DNA from 3 places in the Bacillus sp. 11C genome. Region 2 is predicted to be linked to each of the others. Evidence: riboswitches for the same ligand, from Rfam matches in the RefSeq annotation. Region 2 holds a riboswitch; each other region holds the start of a gene.
The links. Region 2 has a riboswitch for thiamine pyrophosphate ahead of ACY3LV_RS11355 (YkoF family thiamine/hydroxymethylpyrimidine-binding protein). Riboswitches for the same ligand answer to the same signal wherever they lie in the genome.
Positions count from the first base shown of each region.

Region 1 (7,533 bases), 180 kb from region 2:
GGACAAAGTTGGCCGCTATCTCGAATGCCTGATGGATACTGTCACCTTTAGCGGTTTGAGCTGTTAATGCCGCTGCAAAGGTGCATCCTGTGCCATGCGTATGTTTCGTATCGATATAGGGATGGCTGATTTGCATAAACATGCTCCCATCGAAAAGAAGGTCAGTAATGTGATTGTCTTCAGGCTGGTGCCCGCCTTTGATCACCACATGCTGCGCACCCATCTTTACGAGCTGCTCCGCTGCTTTTTTTCGGTCATCCAGCGAGCGGATTGTCATTCCGGTCAGCGTTTCTGCTTCCGGCACATTCGGCGTAATCGTGTAGCTTCTCGGAATAAGCAGCTCTTTTAAGGCGGCAACTGATTCATCACGCAGCAAGGATGCACCGCCCTTTGCGATCATAACCGGATCAACAATCACACGGTTAAACCCGTACTCGTCAATTTTTCTCGCCACTTCTTCAATCATTTCAGAATTCCAGAGCATTCCCGTTTTTATGGCGTCCGGTCTCAAATCCTCGGCAACAGCGTCAATTTGCTGTCTAAGCGCCTCTACAGTCAGCGGATACACTCCATGGACGCCCAGCGTATTTTGAGCGGTTACCGCCGTAAGCGCAGACATTCCGAACACATCGAGCTCTTGAAAGGTTTTAATATCTGCCTGTATCCCTGCGCCGCCGCCTGAATCAGAGCCGGCGATTGTCAATGCTTTATATATACCCATTACACTACACTCCTTTGATTACCCGATCCATTTATGATAAATGGATTTTGCCCGGGCAATATCATTCGTTCCATGGATCAATGCTCTGCCGTCCCGGAACAGCACCATTTTCATATCAGCCGAACGGCAGGAAATTAAATACGGGTTCGCGGCTACATCAAGCCCGGCTTGCTTCAGTTGACCCGCCAGCACTTCAAGATCCGTTTCTTTTGTAAAGGATGATCTGATTTGCACCGTGTTCCTGCCGCACAATACAGCCGCTTTTGTTTGATTTTCATATGACAAAAACGGAAAATCCTTTGTGCCGCAGCTTGGGCATGAGTTCTGTTTGAGACCCGCCGCTTTCACCTCTGACCGCTCATTTTTCCATAGGTCAAAGGAGCGCAGCACTGGCTCGCAATTCTCTCCCGTCAGCAGCTTCAGCGCGTCTGTCACCTGAAAGACCGCTACCTGCAATACAGCCGGACTGATGATGCCGGCTGTGTCACATGTCGCTCCGCCAATCGGAAGTGTATCGAGCAAGCAATGCAGGCAGGGGGTCGATCCCGGCACTACAGTAAAGGTGAGGCCGTAGCTCCCTACACAGGCACCGTAAAGAAAAGGGATCCCTTCTTTGACCGCAGCATCATTTACGATCAGGCGGGTTTCAAAATTATCAGCCGCATCCACGATGATCGAAGCGCCCTTAATCAGCTCAAAGATATTTTCCGCTGTCACATCCAACACAAGGCCAGTCACATCAACATCGCTGTTAATTGAACGGAGACGATGCTCAGCAGCGGCCGCTTTCGGCATTTCTTTTTTGACATCATCTTCTGTATACAGCTGCTGGCGCTGCAGGTTGCTCCATTCAACGTAATCTCTGTCGGCAATCTTCACAGAGCCGACACCCGCTCTGACCAGCATTTCTGCACTGGCTGTTCCAAGCGCGCCGGCGCCGATAATCACGGCGCGCGCTTCTTTCAGTTTCTTCTGGCCGGCTGGGCCGATCGGAGCAAACAGCTCCTGTCTGGAGTACCTGTCCGTCATACAGGAAGACCTTCTCCCGGACTGCTTGCCGTTCCGTACTGCTTCCGCGGAATACGTCCCGCCTCATAAGAAAGGCGTCCTGCTTCCACCGCGAGCTTCATGGCATGAGCCATTTTCACAGGATCATTAGCGCCTGATACAGCCGTATTGAGGAGTACGCCGTCAGCTCCAAGCTCCATTGCGTATGCCGCGTCTTTAGGCGATCCGATTCCGGCGTCCACGATAACCGGCACTTTCGCTTGTTCAATAATAAATGACAGATTCAAAGGATTTAAGATTCCTTGCCCAGATCCGATCGGAGATGCCCCCGGCATGATGGCGTGAACGCCAAGCTCCTCCAGTTTTCTTGCCAGCACAACATCATCCGACGTGTACGGGAGCACGATAAATCCTTCTTCAAGAAGCTGTTCGGACGCCTTTAATGTTTCAACAGGATCAGGCAGCAAGGAACGGCTGCATCCGATGACTTCGACTTTAATCATGTCACAAAGCCCTGACGCTTTCGCCAGCCTTGCAATCCGAACCGCTTCTTCAGCGGTCCCGGCGCCCGCTGTATTCGGCAGAAGCGTGTATTTAGATAAATCAAGCTGTTCCAGAAAATTAGGCTGAGACGCTTCAAAAATGTTCATTCTCCGCACAGCAAATGTTAAAATATCAGACTCGGAAACAGCCACCGCTTCCTTTTGGATATCAAACGATGGGTATTTCCCCGTACCCAGCAGCAATCTTGATTGAAATGATTTCCCGCCAATAGTTAACATGCTCATCCGCCTCCTACAAAATGGACAATTTCAATGACATCGCGATCACAAAGCTCAACCTCGTGATAGTGTTCTTTGCCGATAATTTCTTTATTTCTTTCAACGATAACGATTTTATTTTCAAGCTGATAGGACGCCAGCAGATCTTGAATTGTACCTGTGTCTTTTTCCCATTTCACGTCTTTACCGTTCAGCTGTAGCATCATATCTGAACCGCCTCCTTGCGATCAATTCGGAATGCGTGCAGCCAGTCTTGATTGACCTCTATATTCATGATGAGATCACTGATCAAAGCCCCCGTTGCCGGAGCAAGCAGAATCCCATTTCTAAAATGGCCCGCAGCAAATAAAATACGGCTGTCCTCAGGGTGTCTGCCGATGTACGGTTTCCCATCCTTTGTTCCCGGCCGCAGTCCTGCCCAAAAACGATCCACCTTCATATTCTGAATGGCCGGCAGCATCGTTTTTGCTTTTTTCATAACAGATTCCAGTCCGCCAAGATCCGGTATTTCACTCCAGTCACCCGGCTTCATTGTCGCGCCGACAACCAGTCTGCCGCTTTTTCTCGGCACGATATAGCAATGGTCATGGTAAAGTGTTTTTGTCAGCGGTATATCATCATTCCAAACAGACAGGCATTCCCCTTTTACAGGGAAAAATGAGTTGTTCAGCCCGAGCTGTTTAAAAAACATTCCGCTCCACACCCCGCTGGCAACCGCGACATAATCCGCACATACGTTACCATTCGGTGTCTCGATGGACAGCGCTTCACCGTCACGTTCGACATGCATGACGGGAGTATGCTCAAAAATCTCCGCGCCAAGCGCTTTCGCTGCTTTCGCATATGCCTTGCAAACGAAATAAGGCTCAACATGCACATCATCCTGAATAAAGGATGCCCCGAAAATGTCACCGGACGTATACGGCTCTTTTTCTAAAACTTCTTCTTTTGTATGCCAGCTGACTGATTCCAAATCATCCATCTTCCTCAGCCGCAGCACGTCTTCTTCAGAAAACGCCAGCTTAAACATACCGCCGTTATGTCGACTGATATCAATACCAGATAATGGGTAAAGCTCTTCTCCAAGACCTTTGTACAGACGCTGGCTGTGCATGGCGAAGTCAAAAAACGCGTCACGTTCCTCGCACTCGGCATGGGCGCCAAGCATTCCGGCAGCGGCACTTGTTGTTCTGCCGCCCATTGTCCCGCTTTCAAACAATGCGATTGTTTTGTTTTCCTTTGCTAAATGATAAGCAATCGCGGAACCAATAATCCCGCCTCCAATGACTACTGCATCATAATGCCTTTTCATAGCGCATCTCCTTTAGCTTACGGGAATATCGTCTGGCAGCTTCCAAAGGGTCAGCGGAAGAGAAAATTCCTGACATGACAGCGATGCCGTCTGCTCCCGCTTGTTTTACGTCTCTTAATCTGTCTGGTGTCATGCCGCCGATGGCCATAATCGGGATGGACATCCGCTGTTTGATTTCTGACAGCAAGGACATGCCTCTGCCTTCAAGACCCTTTTTGCAATCCGTTTCAAACACATGGCCGAACAATACGTAGTCCGCATCTTCCTTTTCTGCTTGAACGGCTTCCTCCAGTGAATGCACTGACCGCCCGATATGAAGGTGAGGAAATCTGGCTCTGACCTGCTTCGGTGAAAAGCTGTTGCTCGGCAGCTGCACGCGATGAATAGATGAAAAAAGTGCAATATCCACTCGCCCATTCATGACCAATTTTCGTTTATCTACCCCGCCTTCAGAAACAAGCTCAAGCAGTTTCAAAATGTCAGCCGCCGATTTAGACCGTTCTCGAATGTGAATGTAATCAACTTCATTCTGAATCGCTATGATGACTCTCGCTAACGTTTCAACCGGCTTGCAGTCATCAGTTATGGCGTGAAGCTCCAAATTCCTCCACCTCTTTTATGCCGCGGTTAGACCAGCCTTCTTTTTGATAGGCCATTCCCCAAAATTGATACTCATAAAAGCTTGAAATAACAAAATTCTCTTTCATCTTGGCACGCACTTCCTCCGTGCTGTTTTCCGCCAGCTCATCAAAGCGATTGATTTGCTCTTCGACCTGCTGTCTGAACCAGTCACCGCCGTATGTGCTGATCCACTTCTGATAAATCGGATGCCCCGGATCACATGTCAGTAATTTCTCGCCAACCTCGTAATACAGCCAGTAGCATGGCAGCAGGGCCGCTAAGATCTCAGCAAAATTTCCGCTCAAAACCGAACGGTACATATGGGATGTATAAGAGTATGCTGTAGGAGACGGCTTAAAGGCCTTACGCTCTTCATCACTGATGTCCAGCAGCTCCGCAAACTCGCGGTGAAGCGCCATTTCCGCCTCATATGTACCTTGGGCGTGGCTTGCCATCCGGCCCGTTGTATAAAGGTCCTTCGCATAAGCGGCGCCGAACGATTGCACCTTGGCAAAATGCGTTAAATAATAAGAATCCTGAAGCACGTAGTATTTAAAACGGTCAATCGGAAGCGTTCCGTCACCGATTCCCTGAACGAACGGATGGACAAAGCTCCCTTCCCACCATTCTGCGGCTGCACTGCGGCATTCTTCTGAAAATTTCACACGTCATTCCCCCTGTCTGATAAATAAAAAAACCACTTTCCCGCAAGGAAAAGTGGTTTGGAATTGGCGTAGTAAACTAACACAAATACCGCTCCACTTCCCTACGCAGGTCTGAACCTGTTCAAGTTATGAGGGTCTAAAAGTCACACTTTTATCTCAGCCCTTATGAAGGACACCCCTAGTGGTTATACGAATACATATTGAATTGTTGTTGCACCTCTATATTAACACGAATCCCTATTTGGTCAAGGTTTATCCTTCTAATGTTTTCTTAAGTTCCATTACATACACCCTAGACCCGGTGACAATTAAGCGGTCTCCCAGTTTCAGCCTTGTATCCCCATGAGGAACGATGCTGTCCACACCTCTAAAAATCCTGACAAAGATGACGTCTCCTGTAAAAGGGAATTCCCGTAAAATCACACCGTCGTACGTGCTGTTTTCCATATTAATTTGATACAGAGAAGACTCTTGGTTCGTGAGCAGCTTCATGACACCAGGCGCTTCTATTAGCGCGCGAAGCAGCGTTTTTGTCGACAGCAGAATAGAAAAGATGTTGATTCCCTGCTCCTTCAAAGTTGCTTCATTTTCGGGTGATCCCACGCTGGCAATGACTCTTCCTGTTCCTTTTTCTTTTGCAAGTAACGCAATGTCCGCATTCATGTCTTCATTCCCAGTTGCGACAACCAGGATATCTGCATCAAAAATGCCCAGTGATTCAAGCGTCTGGTGTTCATAGTCAGAGATGGCTTCAACGGTAAATACTGATTCTGACAGCTTTTCCTCCGCATTCTCTTGATAGACATGCACAACACGCACGTCATACTCCTCTTCCGGCAGTTCAAGAGTAACCGGCAATGTCATTTGGTTCGCGCCGATAAACGTAATTGTCTTTTTCTCCTCCGGGTGCTCTTCCCGTGTGTATAATTTTTTAAATAAGACCGGCGAAAAAATACTGGCAATGACGGCTACTAACGTCAACGCTCCTGACATATTTGCGCTGATCACGTGAAGCTGCTGTCCGATTGTCGCAGCGGCAATCACGAGCGAGAGCGTTGATGTCAGCAGGAAACCAGACGCCAAAGTGGTTCGTTTATCATACCACTTCTTCAAGTACAGGACAGGAATGATTTTGCTGACTAACAGCGCCAAAAGCAGAAGCGGGATCATGATTAAAATTTTCGGATCTTGGAAAAGGGTCCAAATATCGAGCTTCACACCGACCATTACAAAGAAAATCGGAATTAAGAACCCGTAGCCGAATGAATCCAGCTGCTGAACAAGTTCTTTGTTTGGCGAAAGAAGGGAAACGAGAACCCCCGCTAAGAAAGCGCCGAGAATATTTTCCGCCCCAAGTGATTCAGACAGGGCAACCAGTACGATAATTAACGTAAAAATGGCACGCGTCCCGATCTGAATCGTCCCTTTTGACATCGACTCAACAAATGAGCGATGTTTAAAGACCCGGCCGAAAAAGTAAAGCACCACTCCGGCTGCAAACAGGATCATCAAGAGCCACATGTTCCCGCTGTCTTCTCCGTATAGAGAAGAAAACACAGCAAGAAGAATCATCGTGACCAAATCAGCAATCACGGCAACAAGCAAAATAATCTGCCCGATATTTGAATTCATAATCCGTTCTTCTTTTAACGTTGGAACGACAACACCTAACGAAATCGTTGAAATAATTAGCGTCATTAAAAACGCATTTTCGATAAATCCTGCCAAGACGAACCCATAGGACAGCAGCAATGATAAAATAAATATACCGGCAAAAATAATGGACGCCGTAGCAAACGTATTAGGCGCCGCTTTGCCGTTCGGCAGGAGCTGCTTTTTCTTTCCTTTCTCAAACGATGAAAAATCAATTTCAAGCCCGCTTAAAAACATTAAAAAGATAAATCCGAGCAAAGAAAGCGTCTCAAGCCATGTATCACCCTCGACAACTAAATTAAGACCGCTTTTTCCGATAATCAGCCCCATAATGATTTCTGCAACAACAACCGGGATCGTCAGTTTAAAGCGGTGCAAAAGGATGGGTGTTAAAAATGCAACGATAAGTACAACAACTAAAGATGCGACAGATGAATGCGCCATAATCAGAACCTCCTTTTTAGGTCAGGGTTATTTCAGTTCTCAATCAAAGAACAAAACCTCATTTTTTAAAAAACATAACGCGATTTTAACAAGGATGATGATAAAAAATAAAGTAAAAAGGTCTTATTCCTGTTTAGAAAATAATTCTTCTATAATTTGCACATAAAAGCCTGTGATGACTCACAGCACTTTGCTCCATAATAAATAAAACAATCGGCAAGGAGGATCACGCATGGCTTACGATATAATCAGCGATATTCATGGCTGCTATGATGAAATGATGGCATTAATCCAAAAGCTTGGCTATACAATGAAAAATGGAGTGCC
Region 1 is NZ_JBUPVZ010000007.1:185,671-193,203, forward strand. It holds gene thiD (bifunctional hydroxymethylpyrimidine kinase/phosphomethylpyrimidine kinase) at 1-721, opposite strand, end outside; gene thiF (thiazole biosynthesis adenylyltransferase ThiF) at 740-1,750, opposite strand; gene thiG (thiazole synthase) at 1,747-2,517, opposite strand; gene thiS (sulfur carrier protein ThiS) at 2,514-2,714, opposite strand; gene thiO (glycine oxidase ThiO) at 2,714-3,823, opposite strand; gene tenI (thiazole tautomerase TenI) at 3,807-4,424, opposite strand; gene tenA (thiaminase II) at 4,402-5,109, opposite strand; TPP riboswitch at 5,191-5,299, opposite strand; gene ACY3LV_RS12445 (monovalent cation:proton antiporter family protein) at 5,362-7,206, opposite strand; gene prpE (bis(5'-nucleosyl)-tetraphosphatase PrpE) at 7,439-7,533, shown strand, end outside.
Region 1: linked by a shared signal. The riboswitch ahead of tenA (thiaminase II) and the one ahead of ACY3LV_RS11355 (YkoF family thiamine/hydroxymethylpyrimidine-binding protein) in region 2 are both predicted to bind thiamine pyrophosphate.

Region 2 (7,533 bases):
TTAATGCCGTTAATAATCCATTCATATTGGCCGCTGCCGTTTGCACCGCCAAGAACTTTCACAATCAATAGGCTTGCCTCAGGCGCGACCCCGGCAATGCCGCCGTTTGAATCGTTAGCTGCAATCGTTCCGGCGACGTGTGTGCCGTGTCCGTTGTAATCGGAAATCGCATCTTCCTTGCCGCCGTCATCATCCGTGAAGTTCTTTCCGCCGATGACTTGATTTTTTAAATCAGGGTGGCTTATGTCGCAGCCCGTGTCCAATACAGCAATTTTCACATTTTTTCCTTTTACCCCTTTTGCCCATATTTCTGGCGCCTTAATCACTTTAATGCCTTCAGGAAGCTCGTTTACATCCATGATCTGCTCATTCGTCACATACGGGATCAAGCGGATTTCACCATTCATAAAAAAGCCCTCCTTTTTTATGCTTGCAAGTGGATACAAGGATGTTGCTTCACATTATATGAAAAAAGCAACCGCTCGGACAGAGCCATTTGAAGCATTTTGAAAAAATAGGATACAACCCAAAGAATTAGTAATTTTCAAAATATTGGATGGCTTCAGCTTGTATGACTGGGATTCAGCGGTCAGTCAAGTTATAATAGTGTTTGGGGAAAGGAGTAGTGTGATGAAACTGAATGAAAAATTATATGCATTTTTTTCAGAGTATGTGGAACAAATGGCTGATGAATGGATTGAAACGATGGAAGAAAGCGATCCGAATTCGATTTATGCCTTACATAATGCATCTGTAACGGAAGAATTGAAAGAACAGGACAGAGAATTTTACCGGCATCTGAATGACATGTATGTTTTACCGGAAAAACAATTTCTCGAAGAATTTCGAGTGTGGGTCATTGAGCTGACGAACGATCAAAAGCATCTCGACACTCCGGTTCAGTATGTGATTCGGGAGTTTATGAGAAACCGGAGATTATATACGAAGTATTTTGAGAAGTTCGCAGAAGAAAATGAGTCGGCGTTTGAACCGGGAGAGAAACAAAAATGGGCCGATTTGATTGTAAAAGTTTTTGATTTTACCATTTATACATTCGTCGATCACGCTGAAGCAAATGCCAAACAGCAATTAAACGCCCAGAGAGAAATGATATTGGAATTAAGCTCGCCTATCATTACCCTGAGCAAATCAACAGCTCTGCTGCCGCTTGTCGGTGACATTGACACTGAACGTGCAAAGTTTATTCTGGAAAACACGCTTCATGCTTGTGCAAAAAGACGCGTGGAGCATCTGTTAATCGATCTATCAGGTGTGGTGGTGGTTGATACGATGGTGGCGCACCAAATCTTTAAATTGATTGAGGCGCTCACTTTAATCGGTGTCAGGTCAACCCTGTCAGGAATCAGGCCTGAAATCGCGCAAACCGCTGTACAGCTGGGGATTGATTTTTCGAATATTACAATTAAAACCAATCTTGCCCAGGCATTAAACTATCATCAATAAGAAAAAAATCCGCTATCAACCGATAGCGGATTTTTATGAGGCAAAACATAGGGATACGAGTAAAGATCCTGCGAATAACAAGAGAACGAGGCAAAAGAACAGCCAATCGCGGCGGTTTACGGTCAGTGTCCGGTAATATGTCCGGTTTCTGCTTCCTGTAAAACCTTTTGATTCCATCGCAAGCGCTGTCCGTTCCGCTTTTCTGATGGCGCTGGCCAACAGCGGGATGGTATACCGCTTTAGCGCGCTGATTTTCTCAATGAAGCCGCTCTCTGCCGCTCCTCCTCTGATTTTATGAGCCTGCTGGATCAGCTGGATTTCATCCTTTAACAGCGGAAGAAAACGAAAGCCTGCAATGACCCCGTATGCGAGCTTTGGTGAGAGCTTGCATTGCTGGACAAGGCTCAGCATAAATAAAATGGGATCGGTCGTAAAGACAAACATCATCGATAACGCGGAAAAGCACAAAATACGAAACCCGAGAGAAATGCCGACAGAGACATTATCGCTGTTGATTGAGATAGGGCCTGCTTGAAACAAGAAATTATCCGGAGTTGTCGGGACCTTGCCAAAAACAGCGGCTGTCCATACGCATCCGAATGCCAAAATCAAAAACGGAATCGTAAACAAAAACCATTTTTTTAAAGGGATTCTGGCCGCCAATAGGACACCGGCAACGATGATGATATAAAAACACACAGGAGTGTAAGGATTGTAAATAAACGACAGCATGACGACACACAAAAAAACCGCCGCGGCTTTCACTGTCGGATTAATGAGATGTAACGGCTGCTTCATCACGCACCTCCTCTTGGTAGGCCATCCATTCATATAGAAGGGGGAGGGTGAGCTTTGCTTTTTGGACAAGCCCTTTTTCCTGAGAAAATAACTGCGCTGGAGATCCGTCAAAAGCTAGATTCGTATCATGGAGAACAAGCACGCTGTCGGCATACGAAGAGACAAGCTCCATATCGTGCGTAATCATAAGGACAGCGGTTCCTTCTTCCTTAATACGCCGAATCATATCCATGCATTCAGCCGCCGTATGGGCGTCCTGGCCAAAGGTTGGTTCGTCTAATAATAAAACCTTTACATCATGCATGAGCATAGTAGCGACACTCAGGCGCCGTTTTTGTCCTTGGCTGATCGCAAACGGATGATGATCAGCCAAATGCGCAAGACTGAAACGATCCAGCAGATGGTGCGCTTTTTCCTTAGTTTCAGCATTTACTTTTTGACCGAACATCAGCTCGTCATACACCGTATTGGTGACGAACTGATGCTCCGGGTTTTGAAAAACAAATCCCAAACGTTTTCGCAGTTCTTTTTCTTTATATGAATGCAGCGGCTGATCATATAGAAGAATCTTGCCGCTTTGCGGCTTCATAAGACGTGCGAGAACAGATAAAAGCGTCGATTTACCAGTGCCGTTAGGGCCGACAAGCGCCGTCAAAGAGCCTTCGTGCAATGAAAAGCTAAGGTCTTTGAAAATCGTCTGATGTCCTCTTGCGAATGAAAGGCCGCTGACTTCCAGCACACTCTTCCCAGAAGGAGTTTCTTTCTTTTCTGCATACTCGGCAGGAAAAGGCTTTTTGAACAGCGTTTCCTTTGATAAAGTAAACGGCATACTGCATTTTTTCTGCAGATCAGATACTTTTGGAATCGCGATGCCCATTTGCTTTAGGGTTGCCGCTTCGTACTGAAATAGATCTTGCGTTCGGCCATCCAGCGCTTTTTTTCCTGCTTTGTCCAGCACGATCGTTCTTTCAACCCAAGGCGTCCAGTCATCAAGCTGATGCTCAATGACAAGGAGGCTGAAGCCTTTATCACGCTGAAGATCTTTCATCATGTGAACGAACTCCCGCGCTGAATAAGGATCTAGAAGAGAAGTCGGCTCGTCTAACATAATGAGCTCGGGTTCCATGGCCAGTATACAGGCAAGAGCAACTTTCTGTTTTTGTCCCCCTGACAAAGTGGATATTGTTTTTTCTTTTAAATGAGCAATACGTAATTTTTCTAAAACGGCATCGATCTTCTCCGTCATCTCTTCTTTCGGAATCTGCAGATTTTCCAGCCCGAAAGCGATTTCGTCCTCCACCGTCAGCATGCAAAACTGCTGATCGGGGTCCTGAAAGACGACCCCGGCATACTGGGCTACCGTTTCGGAGGCTCCAGGGTCTGTGACCGGCTTTTCAAGTAAAAATACATGCCCCGACTGTGTGCCGTCACAAGCCTCCGGGTAGAGACCGTTTAAACAAAGGGCGAGCGAGCTTTTTCCGCATCCGCTCGGTCCTAGCAATAAAGCGCATTCTCCTTTTTGAAGCTCAAACGAAATATTTTGAAAAACCGGGTTCGCGTCTTCTTCATAAGAGAAGCTGAGCCTGTCAACCGTGAGAAGCTTATCAAAGGCTTGCATGTTCTGATACCCGTTTCCGTTTCTTTTTCAGTTCCTTTCCGAGTGCCATTCCGTTTAGCACGCCCGTATAAGCGAGAGAGTCGCTGACAGCCTTCCCGAGAAGTCCCGCAAGAAGTGCGCCGGAAGCAAGACGGATTATAAACAAAATGAGAAGATAACCTGGTGAATAGGCAATATAGCCAGAAACAAATAGATTATAGATAAAGCTGGCTACTGAAGATCCCATTCCTGCCAGCATAAGTACAGGCAGAGAATATGCTTTCCAGCGCGTCGCGAGAAATACAGCTTCAGCCCCGAGACCTTGAACGATGCCGACGACGATGACCATCGGGCCAGATGGATTTCCCAGCAGGCATTCAACGAGAGCGGCTATGACTTCAGAAACTAGCGCTGCTCCGGGTTTTCGAATAATGTACGCGGCGATGATGGAAACGATAAACCAAATACCGAAAATAGGTTCATAAGCGATTGGACCGAACATACCTGCAAGTACGTTTCCAAAATGCGTAAATAATAAATAAACCACGGCAAAAACAATACTGATAACGGACATAATGACAATTTCTTTTACTTTCCAGCTTTTCATTTTATCCCTGCTTTCTGTTTTTTCTAGATGGACTGTTAGCCTAAACATTCACAGTCATGGTTACGTGCTTTGTTTGCTTTCCAGCCATACGGAAAACGGCTTCCAATGTCCTGAATACGTCATGCGCATCCCCGTCAAGCTCACTCGCGTAATGGACACCTTGTACGAAGGTGCCTTCTGCTTTCGCAATGTCGACAGCTTCCATGATCAAGCCCATATAATCGGGCTCATTCATCGGATAAAGGGCAAATTGGCACGGCGCTTCCGCGTTCAGGCTCCGGACAGCATCTTCATTGACACGATTATCGTCTGCGGAAAGATATGTATCTCCTTGTGTGTCGCCCGGGCATCCGATGGAAAACGTGCCGTTCATGACGATGTGTTTTTCGCTGTTTGCCGCGTTAAGATAAATGGCTTTGGCTGCATCGAATACATGATCAGCCGATCCTCGTAAGATTGTGCTGATATGGTCGGTTTTCGTCCAAACCTTAGATGTGTCGGTTTTTTTCAGTGCAGACTTGATCACATTGATAAAATCATCTGTCATCGGATATAAAGAGAACCGAAAACCGGCGATTCTGCTTGTACCGCATATTTGCTGCATTTCTTTCACCTCTTGTTTTTTGGTAAAATAAAAAACTGCATATTCTAAGGGAATATGCAGTAAGAGATCGATTAAGCGCACAAAAAATACACCATTCGGTCAACCTGCACTTCCCCACGCTGGTATTATCCAGATCGGGTCATAAGGGATCAAAGCGCGTTACTCTCGCGCTTTATCTCAGCCAAAACAGCACCCCTAGTGCTTTCCGTATACAATTTTTTATGTTGACATCATAATAGATGATAAGAATCATTTTGTAAACCAAGAAATCATTTTTTTCATATCGAGTCAGGAGAGGGATGATCGGATTTGGAAAAAGGACACATATTAATTGTGGAAGATGAAGAAAAAATCGCCAGAGTGCTTCAGCTTGAATTGGAGTATGAAGGTTACAGCGTTACCATGAAACACAATGGTACGGAAGGGCTGAATGCGGCAGCGGAAGGCGGGTATACCTTGGTGCTTCTTGATGTTATGCTTCCGGGACTTAGCGGCCTGGAGGTGCTGCGCCGCTTGAGAAAAACGGATTCGCAAACACCGGTCATTTTATTAACGGCGCGCGACAGTGTGCCTGATAAGGTAACTGGACTGGACATCGGTGCCAATGACTATGTCACAAAGCCGTTTGAAATTGAAGAATTACTTGCCAGAATCAGGGCGGCACTGCGCCAAAAAGGGACAAAAACAAAAGATATTGACACCTTTCTTACTTATGACGACTTACGGGTGAATGAAAAAACACGTGAAGTGAGACGCGGAGACAAAGAGGTGGAATTAACGCCGCGGGAATTTGATTTGCTCGTCTATATGCTGAAGCATCCGCAGCAAGTGCTGACACGGGAGCAGATTTTAAGCTCAGTATGGGGATTTGATTATATTGGTGATACAAATGTCGTGGACGTCTACATCAGATACATCAGAAAAAAGTTGGATTATCCTTACGAAAAACAGCTGATCCATACGATTCGCGGGGTTGGCTATGCCATTAAGGGGTAAAAAATGAAGCTAAAGACCAAGATTCATCTATACACATCACTATCGCTGTTACTGTTATTAATTCTGGTCCATACCGCGGTCTATCTCATTTTTTCATCCGCCCTGACATCAAAGGATGCGGCCCGGCTTGCAGATGAGACCAGTAACATCGCCGAAGCACTGCATGCTGCTGAAACAGAAGGAGTGGCTTTGCAGGACATGCTGCAGGCCTATCTTCCGGCAAACGGCATGGTCCGTGTTGTGAATGGAGATCAAAAAGCCGTTATGACGATGACAAAAGAAAAAGCGTATAAAGATTTCCCTCTCGCTTTTCATAGCGGTGAAACTGCAGATGTAAGGAAACATGACGGCAAACTGTTTGCTGAAGCTGCTGTTCCGGTTATTTGGACCGATGGGCAAGTGGTATCTCTTCAGCTGGTTGAAAGGCTGGAGAACACAGAAGAGAGTCTGTTTCTGCTGAAAATCATCTTAATCGCTGCGAGTGCTGCTGTCTGTATCGCTTCTTTTTTTGCGGGAAGCTTGCTCGCCCGCCGGATCATCAATCCAATCAGGCGATTAATGATGACGATGAAAGACATACAGCGGGAGAAAGCATTCAAAACGATTTCCTTGGAAGGACAGTCCCACGACGAGTTATATCAGATGGGGCTGACGTTTAATGAGATGGCGATGATGCTGAAAGATCATTACGATAAACAGCAGCAATTCGTTCAAGATGCTTCACACGAATTGAAAACCCCGCTCACGATTATAGAAAGCTACAGCAGCCTGATGAAGCGATGGGGGGCAAAAAAGCCGGAAGTGCTTGAGGAATCGATAGAAGCCATTTATTCAGAAGCGCTGCATATGAAAAAACTGACCAATCAGCTTCTGACGTTGGCCAAAAGCCACGAAGGCATTGAGCTTGATCTGAAAACAATCGATCTGGTTGAAGTGTCGCGCACTGTCATGCAAACGCTCCAGCCTGTCTATCAGCGTGACATTTTTCTTGAAACAGATAAGGAGAGCCTGTTTGTAATAGCTGATGAAGAACGCATCAAGCAGCTGCTGACCATTTTGCTCGATAATGCCATTAAATATAGTGAAAAAGCCATTGTGATGACAGCCAAAACGAGGAATGGGCTGCCGTTTCTGTCAGTAAGGGATGAAGGCATCGGAATACCTGAGGAGCATATCCCGCACCTGTTCGAACGGTTCTACCGAGCGGATGAGGCACGAAACAGAAAAACAGGCGGAACGGGTTTAGGCCTTTCCATTGCCAAGCAAATCGCCGATGAGCACGGCCTTGAGCTGTCTGTAAAAAGTACGCCGGAACAAGGAACAGCTGTCACCATGGAATTCAGAGAACAGAATGGGGGAGGCTGATGAACAAAACAATCAAAGCAATTTCTGCTGCAGCGGCGGTTTTAGCCATCATCATCTGTGCGGTTCTTATCATTCGGCAAACCCATGAAGATGTAATGTCAA
Region 2 is NZ_JBUPVZ010000007.1:4,348-11,880, reverse strand. It holds gene isp (serine protease Isp) at 1-407, opposite strand, end outside; gene rsbRB (RsbT co-antagonist RsbRB) at 631-1,464, shown strand; gene thiX (HMP/thiamine ABC transporter permease ThiX) at 1,498-2,262, opposite strand; gene ACY3LV_RS11365 (ABC transporter ATP-binding protein) at 2,237-3,880, opposite strand; gene ACY3LV_RS11360 (ECF transporter S component) at 3,867-4,466, opposite strand; gene ACY3LV_RS11355 (YkoF family thiamine/hydroxymethylpyrimidine-binding protein) at 4,507-5,070, opposite strand; TPP riboswitch at 5,165-5,277, opposite strand; gene ykoG (two-component system response regulator YkoG) at 5,380-6,066, shown strand; gene ACY3LV_RS11345 (ATP-binding protein) at 6,070-7,431, shown strand; gene ACY3LV_RS11340 (PepSY domain-containing protein) at 7,431-7,533, shown strand, end outside.

Region 3 (7,533 bases), on a different contig from region 2:
GCTAGGAATTCATTTACTTCATCTTCATCATATCCGCGAAAACTTTTTGTAAACGTCTTGTTGTGAATATCATTTGGCGTTAATGGCATGATGCCACCTCCATTTTTACATTTCAGTACGGTTATCTAGTTCACATTATAAAACAAATTTCGCACAGATGGAGAAAAAAACTGAAAAACCGACTATTTTTGTCGTTCAAACGTAACTCTCCATTTGTCTTTTTTGGTTTTTCCTTCGATTTTTGTCAAGCTGCACCGGCCAAAGCCTCTGATAGACAGCATGTCCCCTTCTGCCACCATGTATGAAGGATCTTCAACTACCTTCCAGTTCACTTTCACGAGGCCGTTTTTCACAAGCGTCTGTGATTTCTGGCGGGGTTGCCTACTCATAGAGGCGCAGACGGCGTCAAGCCTTAAAGAAGAAACCGTGTCATCTCTTATTTCGACATCAACTGCGGGAATGTTAAGGTCTGACAAGTCAATTTTCTCTAAGTTGACCGCAGCTTTGCCTGCTTGGGTCAGCTGTGCAGCCACAAAATCTGCGGTATCGGCTGAGACAATCAATTGCACTGATGTCTCAGAAAACACGATGTCACCAAACTTTTGCCGCTTTAAGCCTATGCCCATTAATGCACCAAGCAGAGAACGGTGATCTACTGAGACAAATTTTTCAGCATAACGGACGTTAAACGCCTGCAGTTCAAAATCCGACTCTTCCGGCGTGATGTACTCTGGATACAGAATCGCCCGTTTTCGCTCAGCTCTGCCATAGCCGCCGGAAAAAGCAAGCCCGACGTCTGCCTGTCCCGTAACAGCAGAGAGGATGACCTGCTCTCGGGGGTCTAAAAAGTCGGTCAGCTTCATCCTGTACTGTTCCTGGACAATGCTTTTCCATTCGAGCGCCTGATCAATAAAGGCCCGCTCGTCTTTTCTGAAGTGCTGATATATATCGCTCATCGTCTTTCCCTTCTATGTAAAGAGGCTTGGCTGCTGCCAAGCCCCCTATCAAACTGTCACTTTAAAACGCAATCATGCGATAAAGCCCCCACAAGCCGGTTGTCGCAAACCGAAGCACAAGAATAGCCACGATCGGTGAAATATCCAGCATTCCGATTGGCGGGATGATTTTTCTGAATGGTTCGAGATATGGTTCACAAATCGAAGCTAAAAAACGCCCGACAGCTGTTTCCCTCGTACTCGGCACCCATGACATAAAAATATATATGATCAGGGCAAATGAGTATATTGTGATTAATAAGCTTAAAACCGAAAAAACTTGATAAAGGATCATCTGGCTTTACCACCTCTGATGTTCGTCTTCAGATATGAGCTCAGAAATTGTGCCTGATACATCTACGTTATCAGGCGTGCAGAGGAAAATATCCGAGCCGATTCTTTGAATGTCGCCGCCGATGGCATAAACGGTTCCGCTTAAAAAGTCAACAATCCGCTTAGCCTGGTCATGCTGGATCCGCTGAAGATTGACGACAACTGCCCGCCGGTTCTTCAAATGGTCGGCTATTTCCTGTGCCTCCGCATAAACGCGCGGCTCACTCAACACCACTTTAGAGGATTTCTGAACACTTTGCAAGCTCACTACATTCTGTTTGCCCGCAGGTTTATGAGCTGCGTAAGCCGGCTTTTCTTTGTGCTCCTGCTGCTCCTCGTCAGATTCCCGCTCTGTCTCAATATATTCATATTCGTATTCTTCATCTTCCATTGAGAAAAAGTTTTTCAGTTTATTTTTCATACTCATTGCTGTACACCCCCTGTTTCATTTCCGACTAACGATGAGCCGATTCTAATATAAGTAGCCCCTTCTTCAATTGCAATTTCAAAATCATTTGACATGCCCATCGACAGTTCTGTACACGGAGCGTTCGGCTGTTTCAGCTCCTGAACCTGATGACGGAGTTCTCTCAGCGACCGGAAACAGCTTCTGACCTGATCTTGCTCATCAGTCAGTGGAGCCATTGTCATCAGTCCGGCCACAACGATATGTTCGAAACCGGAAAGCTCCTGTATGAATGGTATGACTTCTTCTTTTTTCATGCCGTGTTTAGAAGGCTCAAGAGAGGTATTGACCTGCACAAAGCACTTGACAGTACCTTCAGCCCGTTTTTCAATTTCTTTCGCTAATGAGAGCCGGTCTAAGGAATGGATATAGGAAACCGCATTGACAACGGCTTTTGCTTTTCTTGATTGCAGACTGCCGATAAAATGCCATTCCGGATTCCCTTTTATGATTTCCTGTTTGCGGAGCAGTTCCGCATCCCGATTCTCTCCGAGGCAGGTGATGCCCGCATCCACTGCCTCCTGTGCTCTTTCAGGCGATACATATTTTGTGACTGCAATAACCGTAACTTCATCGGAGCTGCGGCCCGATCTGTTACATGCTTCGTTTATTCGTTCGTTTATATGTCGTAAATGATCAACAACACGCAAGATCTTTTATGCCTCCTTCATTCCGATAAAGGACATCATTCGTCCAGTTTCCCCCTGATCGCGGCGGTGAGAATAGAAAAGTGACGGCTCACTTTCCGTGCATAAACCGCTGACAGAAATCTGTTCAGTTGCCAAACCGCTGTCGATCAGTATGAAGCGGTTCAGCTCTTTCAGATCAAGCTGATATTGTGCCTTTTCCGTCTGATTAACGGCACGTCCTGCCGAAACCGGCAATGCCCGGACAGCATCCATGACACGGTCGTCTACCGTATAGCATGCTCCGCTGATAGACGGTCCAATAACAGCATAAATGTCTGAGAGATTTGACCCTTCCTGCTCGGTCCATTGCTTCACCATTTCTCTGCCAATCTGTTTGACAGTGCCTTTCCACCCGGCATGGGCGACCCCGACAAGCGATTTAACCGGATCATAGAAGAAAAGAGGCACACAATCAGCAAAGCATAATGCCAAAAACACATTCTTTTCATTTGTGTAGAGCCCGTCCGTTGCTTTCAGAGCCGTGTGATACTCACGGGCGCCTTTTCCCCTATCTCTCTGCGTCACTTTTTGAACGCGATTATCGTGTGTCTGATCAGCAAATACCCAAGACTGCAAATCAATATTAAACATATCGGCAATATATTCGCGATTTTTAACTACATCTGCATCTTTGTCATGAACGTGCAATCCTGTATTTAACGATTCAAAAGGCTTTTGGCTGACACCGCCGTTTTTCGTCGTGAACCCGGCAATGACTTCTCTGTTGTTTTGATTCGTTTGTGTCCAGTCTTGTATCATGAGTGTCGAGGGTGTGGTAAGACTGAATGGGTGATATGTATTCATGATGATCCAACCTTTCGACAAACATTTAAAAAAGCGGAATTTCCCACTTATTTTACCACATCTTTCTGCATTCGTTGAGCGCCGATTTGCATATTTCTAAATGAAATGTGCCGGAAGAAACTGGACTTCCGGCATTTTCCAATCAGCAGCAGACAAGCAGGTTTATGCATGCGGTTCACTTAATCGGACCAAGATCACATCTTCCCCGATTTTTACTATATTTCGCCATGGAATGACTAATTCCTCTTCTTTTCCAAAAAATCCGAGAACCTTCCCATTCCCCCCTAATATGATCGCCTGAATTTTACCAGTAGTCACATTGATATCGATATCGCCAATGCTCCCCAGCTTTTTCCCGTTTGAGACATTGACAACATCCTTCACCTGAAATTCTGAAATGCTGATCATTCCATCACGTCCTTTTTCCGTCCTTTTTTCAAGTATATGAATGGGCGGGCTGAACCTTGTCAGCAAGAAGAAATTTTCATGGTTACTGTTCTTTTTTACCGCTGCACCATCTAATGATAAAATCGAGCATGATTTTTGTGTAATCCACCAGCTGCTCAATCGATACCTCCTCGTTCACAGAGTGTGCATTGTGCAGATCGCCAGGACCGTAGATCACGCTTGGAATCCCGGCATTAAACAGCCATCCCCCGTCTGTAACGGATTGAGAAACGTCAATAACCGGATGCTCCCGTTTCACTTCCTCATGAGACGCTGTAAGCGCTAAGACGCCTGGGTGGCTGGGGTCAACTTCCAGTGCCGGAAAAATTTCTCCTTTGTCTTCAATCATAGATGAGCCTCCCCACTTAAAAACAGGGCGGTTTTCCCTAAGCCAAATATCACTGTCGCTCAGCCGGTTGATGTAATCTTCTATTTCCGCTGCCACTTGTTCATGGGTTTCATTCGGGTAAAAATGGACCGTGATCCACAGGCGGCACTCGTCGGCTATAAAAGCCGCATGTCTGCCGCCTTCAATAACAGCCGGATTAATGGTATTTGTGCCGGGTTTAAAGCCGGGATAACTTTTCAAGATGGACCAGTGGCGCTCCAGTTCACCGAGTCCCGCAATGATTTTAGCCATTTTTTCAATTGCACTTGCCCCGAAGGTTCCTCCTCCAGCATGAATCATATTCCGTCTCGTTCCATCATGAAACGTTTGACTGCTTTTGATTTCGATCCAGCCAGTAATGACACCGCCTTGGCCTTGAATATGCATGTCGCTCGTATCGGCGACAATTGCAAAATCAGCGTGGTAGCCTCTCTTACAGCATTCAAGTGTGCCGGCTTCGCCGACTTCCTCCCCGATCACTGATTGCAAAATCAAATCACCTGGAAGTTCAATGCCGGCTTCATGAATCAATTTGACCGCAAACAGCACACACGCCAACCCGCCTTTCATATCTGAAGCGCCTCGTCCGATTAAGAAACCGTTTTTCTCAATTGGGTGAAACGGATTATGCTCCCACCCCTCATCCTCTTTTACCTCTGCCACATCTACATGGCCATTGATGATTAAGCTATGATAACCGGCTGAATCTGTCCCTTTTAGAAGACCCACTACATTTGGATCTCCCGGGTACACGTCCCATTTATCGATCGAGAATCCCATGTCATGTAAAAACCCTGCAATCCATGACTGGACGCCGTCTGTATTCCTTGCAGGCGGAGCAGGTGTCTGATAAGAGATCAGCGTTTTTGCAAGCTCAATCAGGTCCCCCTTTTGATCTTCCGCTTTTTTTAACAGAGAGTCTATTTGTTGATTCAATGTGATCCGCTCCTTTTCTTAAAAATCAAAAAGCCGTTTCATATGTTATGAAACGGCTCAATCAAAACAGACAGAGTCCTATGTACTCCGCTTTTTCACCGCTTCCCTCCGCTGGCATGATCCAGATCAGGTCAAAAGGGTTGAGACAATGTCTCTCTCAGCTTCGAAAAGCACCCCTAGGATGAATCTATGTGTTGTTTGTCAGGCATTCGTGATCGGCTCGGCTCTTGTTAAAAACGGCCGATCCTGATTCCATAATACATGGATTGGCGTATCAAAAAAAGCCGAAAGTATGTGATCAGTAAGCATTTCCTTTATTTCTCCGGATTTAAAGACCTCTCCCTGTTTTAACAAAAGGGCTTTGTTAAAGACCGGCAAAATTTCTTCCGCATGATGAGTCACATAAAGGATCGATGGCGCATTTTCTTTGTTTGCAATGTATGTAATCGTGTCTAACAATTTTTCCCGGGCAATAAAATCCAGCCCTGTGACCGGTTCGTCCAGTATCAGCAGCTCCGGATCCGCCATTAGCGCTCTTGCAATCAAGGCTCTTTGTTTTTCTCCTTGAGAAAGGGTTTCATAACGGCGGTCGGCATATTCAATTGCTCCCAAATCCTCTAACAAACCAATCGCTTTTTCCCTGATTTCCGCACTTGGCGTTTCATACAATCCAATTGAAGCGTAAGCTCCGCTCAAAGCAATTTCAAACGCTGAATCTGCCGGGTGCAATTTTTGCTGAAGAGCCGCTGAGACGAGGCCGATTTTCTGCCTGAGCTTCTCCCCAAGCTCGGTTTTGCCAAATTCATGGCCAAGCACCTGCATCTCGCCTGATGTTGGAAAATAATATGAACAAAGCATATTTAACAGTGCGGTCTTTCCCGCGCCATTCAGTCCGTACAGCACCCAATTTTCCTTTTCTTCCACCCTCCAATGGATATCCCTCAGTATCCACTTTCCATTTCGTTTTAATGAGACATTGTCAAGCTGCAAAATCATCGTGTTCCTCCTCTTTACTGCCTTCTATAATTGTTTAAATTTTCATAAAACTTTGTACGAACTAGGATACCTTATTTTTTCCAAAACGTAAACCGCCCGCAATAGAAAAGCCTTTAAAACAAAAATTGTTTTAAAGGCTTTTCATTATTGATGGATATTCTTATTCATTTGTTTGATAGCCGCTTTTTCAAGCCTGGACACCTGCGCTTGGGAAATCCCGATTTCCTCCGCTACTTCCATTTGTGTTTTCCCTTGGAAGAACCTCTTTCTCAAAATCATTTTTTCCCTATCATTCAGTCTTCTCATGCCCTCTTTTAAAGCCAGCTCTTCAATCCATTGTGAATCTTTATTGCGCTCATCACTAATTTGGTCCATCACATAGATAGGGTCTCCGCCGTCGTTATAGATCGGTTCAAATAGAGAAACCGGATCCTGAATGGCATCAAGCGCAAATACAATTTCTTCATGCGGTACTTCAAGAACTTTTGCGATGTCTTCTGCAGTCGGCTCCTTGCTTGTCTCACTGATTAACCGCTCTCTTACCTGAAGTGCCTTGTAAGCGATGTCCCGGAGTGATCTTGAGACACGAATCGGGTTATTATCGCGTAAATACCTGCGGATCTCTCCGATTATCATAGGTACAGCGTATGTTGAAAACTTAACATTGTGGCTTAGGTCAAAATTATCAATGGATTTCATTAGTCCGATGCAGCCGACCTGAAATAAGTCATCAACATACTCTCCTCTGTTATTAAATCTTTGAATGACACTTAAGACAAGACGCAAGTTCCCGTTTACAAGCTTTTCTCTCGCTGAATCATCGCCTTCATCCTGCAGCTGCCTAAACAGCTTTCTCATCTCTTCATTCTTGAGTACTGGTAATTTGGAGGTATCCACCCCGCAGATTTCGACTTTATTTCTCGACACTTTTTTCCCTCCCTACAGGAGCTGCTGTACAACGTTAAGTATCTCCTTGGGTGGGAAAAATATGCACTGCACTCAGATCGAAAAACAGTCGAATTCAGGAAATCCCTGTAAAATCAAGGGTTCTATACTATAAAAAATTTTACACCATTTTGTTGAATTCTTTTCTCAATCTTTTTATTATTCTTTTCTCCAGACGTGAAATATAAGACTGGGAAATTCCCATCATATCCGCTACATCCTTTTGGGTCTTTTCTTCTTCGCCGACAAGCCCAAACCGCAGCTCCATGATTTGCTTTTCCCTCTCATTAAGCTGTTCAAGCGCTTTTTTCAAAAGCTTTTTATCTACGTTAGCTTCTATGTCTTTTGTGATAATGTCATCGTCCGTGCCGAGCACATCAGAAAGCAAAAGCTCATTGCCGTCCCAATCAATATTAAGCGGCTCATCAAAGGAAACCTCTGACCGGATTTTGTTGTTTCTTCTTAAATACATCAGGATTTCATTTTCTATACAGCGTGAGGCATAGGTCGCCAGCTTGATTTTCTTTTCTGGAT
Region 3 is NZ_JBUPVZ010000004.1:307,179-314,711, forward strand. It holds gene divIVA (septum site-determining protein DivIVA) at 1-89, opposite strand, end outside; gene ACY3LV_RS08490 (RNA-binding protein) at 183-956, opposite strand; gene ACY3LV_RS08495 (YggT family protein) at 1,018-1,290, opposite strand; gene sepF (cell division protein SepF) at 1,297-1,755, opposite strand; gene ACY3LV_RS08505 (YggS family pyridoxal phosphate-dependent enzyme) at 1,752-2,444, opposite strand; gene pgeF (peptidoglycan editing factor PgeF) at 2,451-3,287, opposite strand; gene ACY3LV_RS08515 (YlmC/YmxH family sporulation protein) at 3,450-3,695, opposite strand; gene ACY3LV_RS08520 (acetylornithine deacetylase) at 3,778-5,058, opposite strand; TPP riboswitch at 5,145-5,246, opposite strand; gene ACY3LV_RS08525 (ABC transporter ATP-binding protein) at 5,260-6,054, opposite strand; gene sigG (RNA polymerase sporulation sigma factor SigG) at 6,199-6,981, opposite strand; gene sigE (RNA polymerase sporulation sigma factor SigE) at 7,121-7,533, opposite strand, start outside.
Region 3: linked by a shared signal. The riboswitch ahead of ACY3LV_RS08520 (acetylornithine deacetylase) and the one ahead of ACY3LV_RS11355 (YkoF family thiamine/hydroxymethylpyrimidine-binding protein) in region 2 are both predicted to bind thiamine pyrophosphate.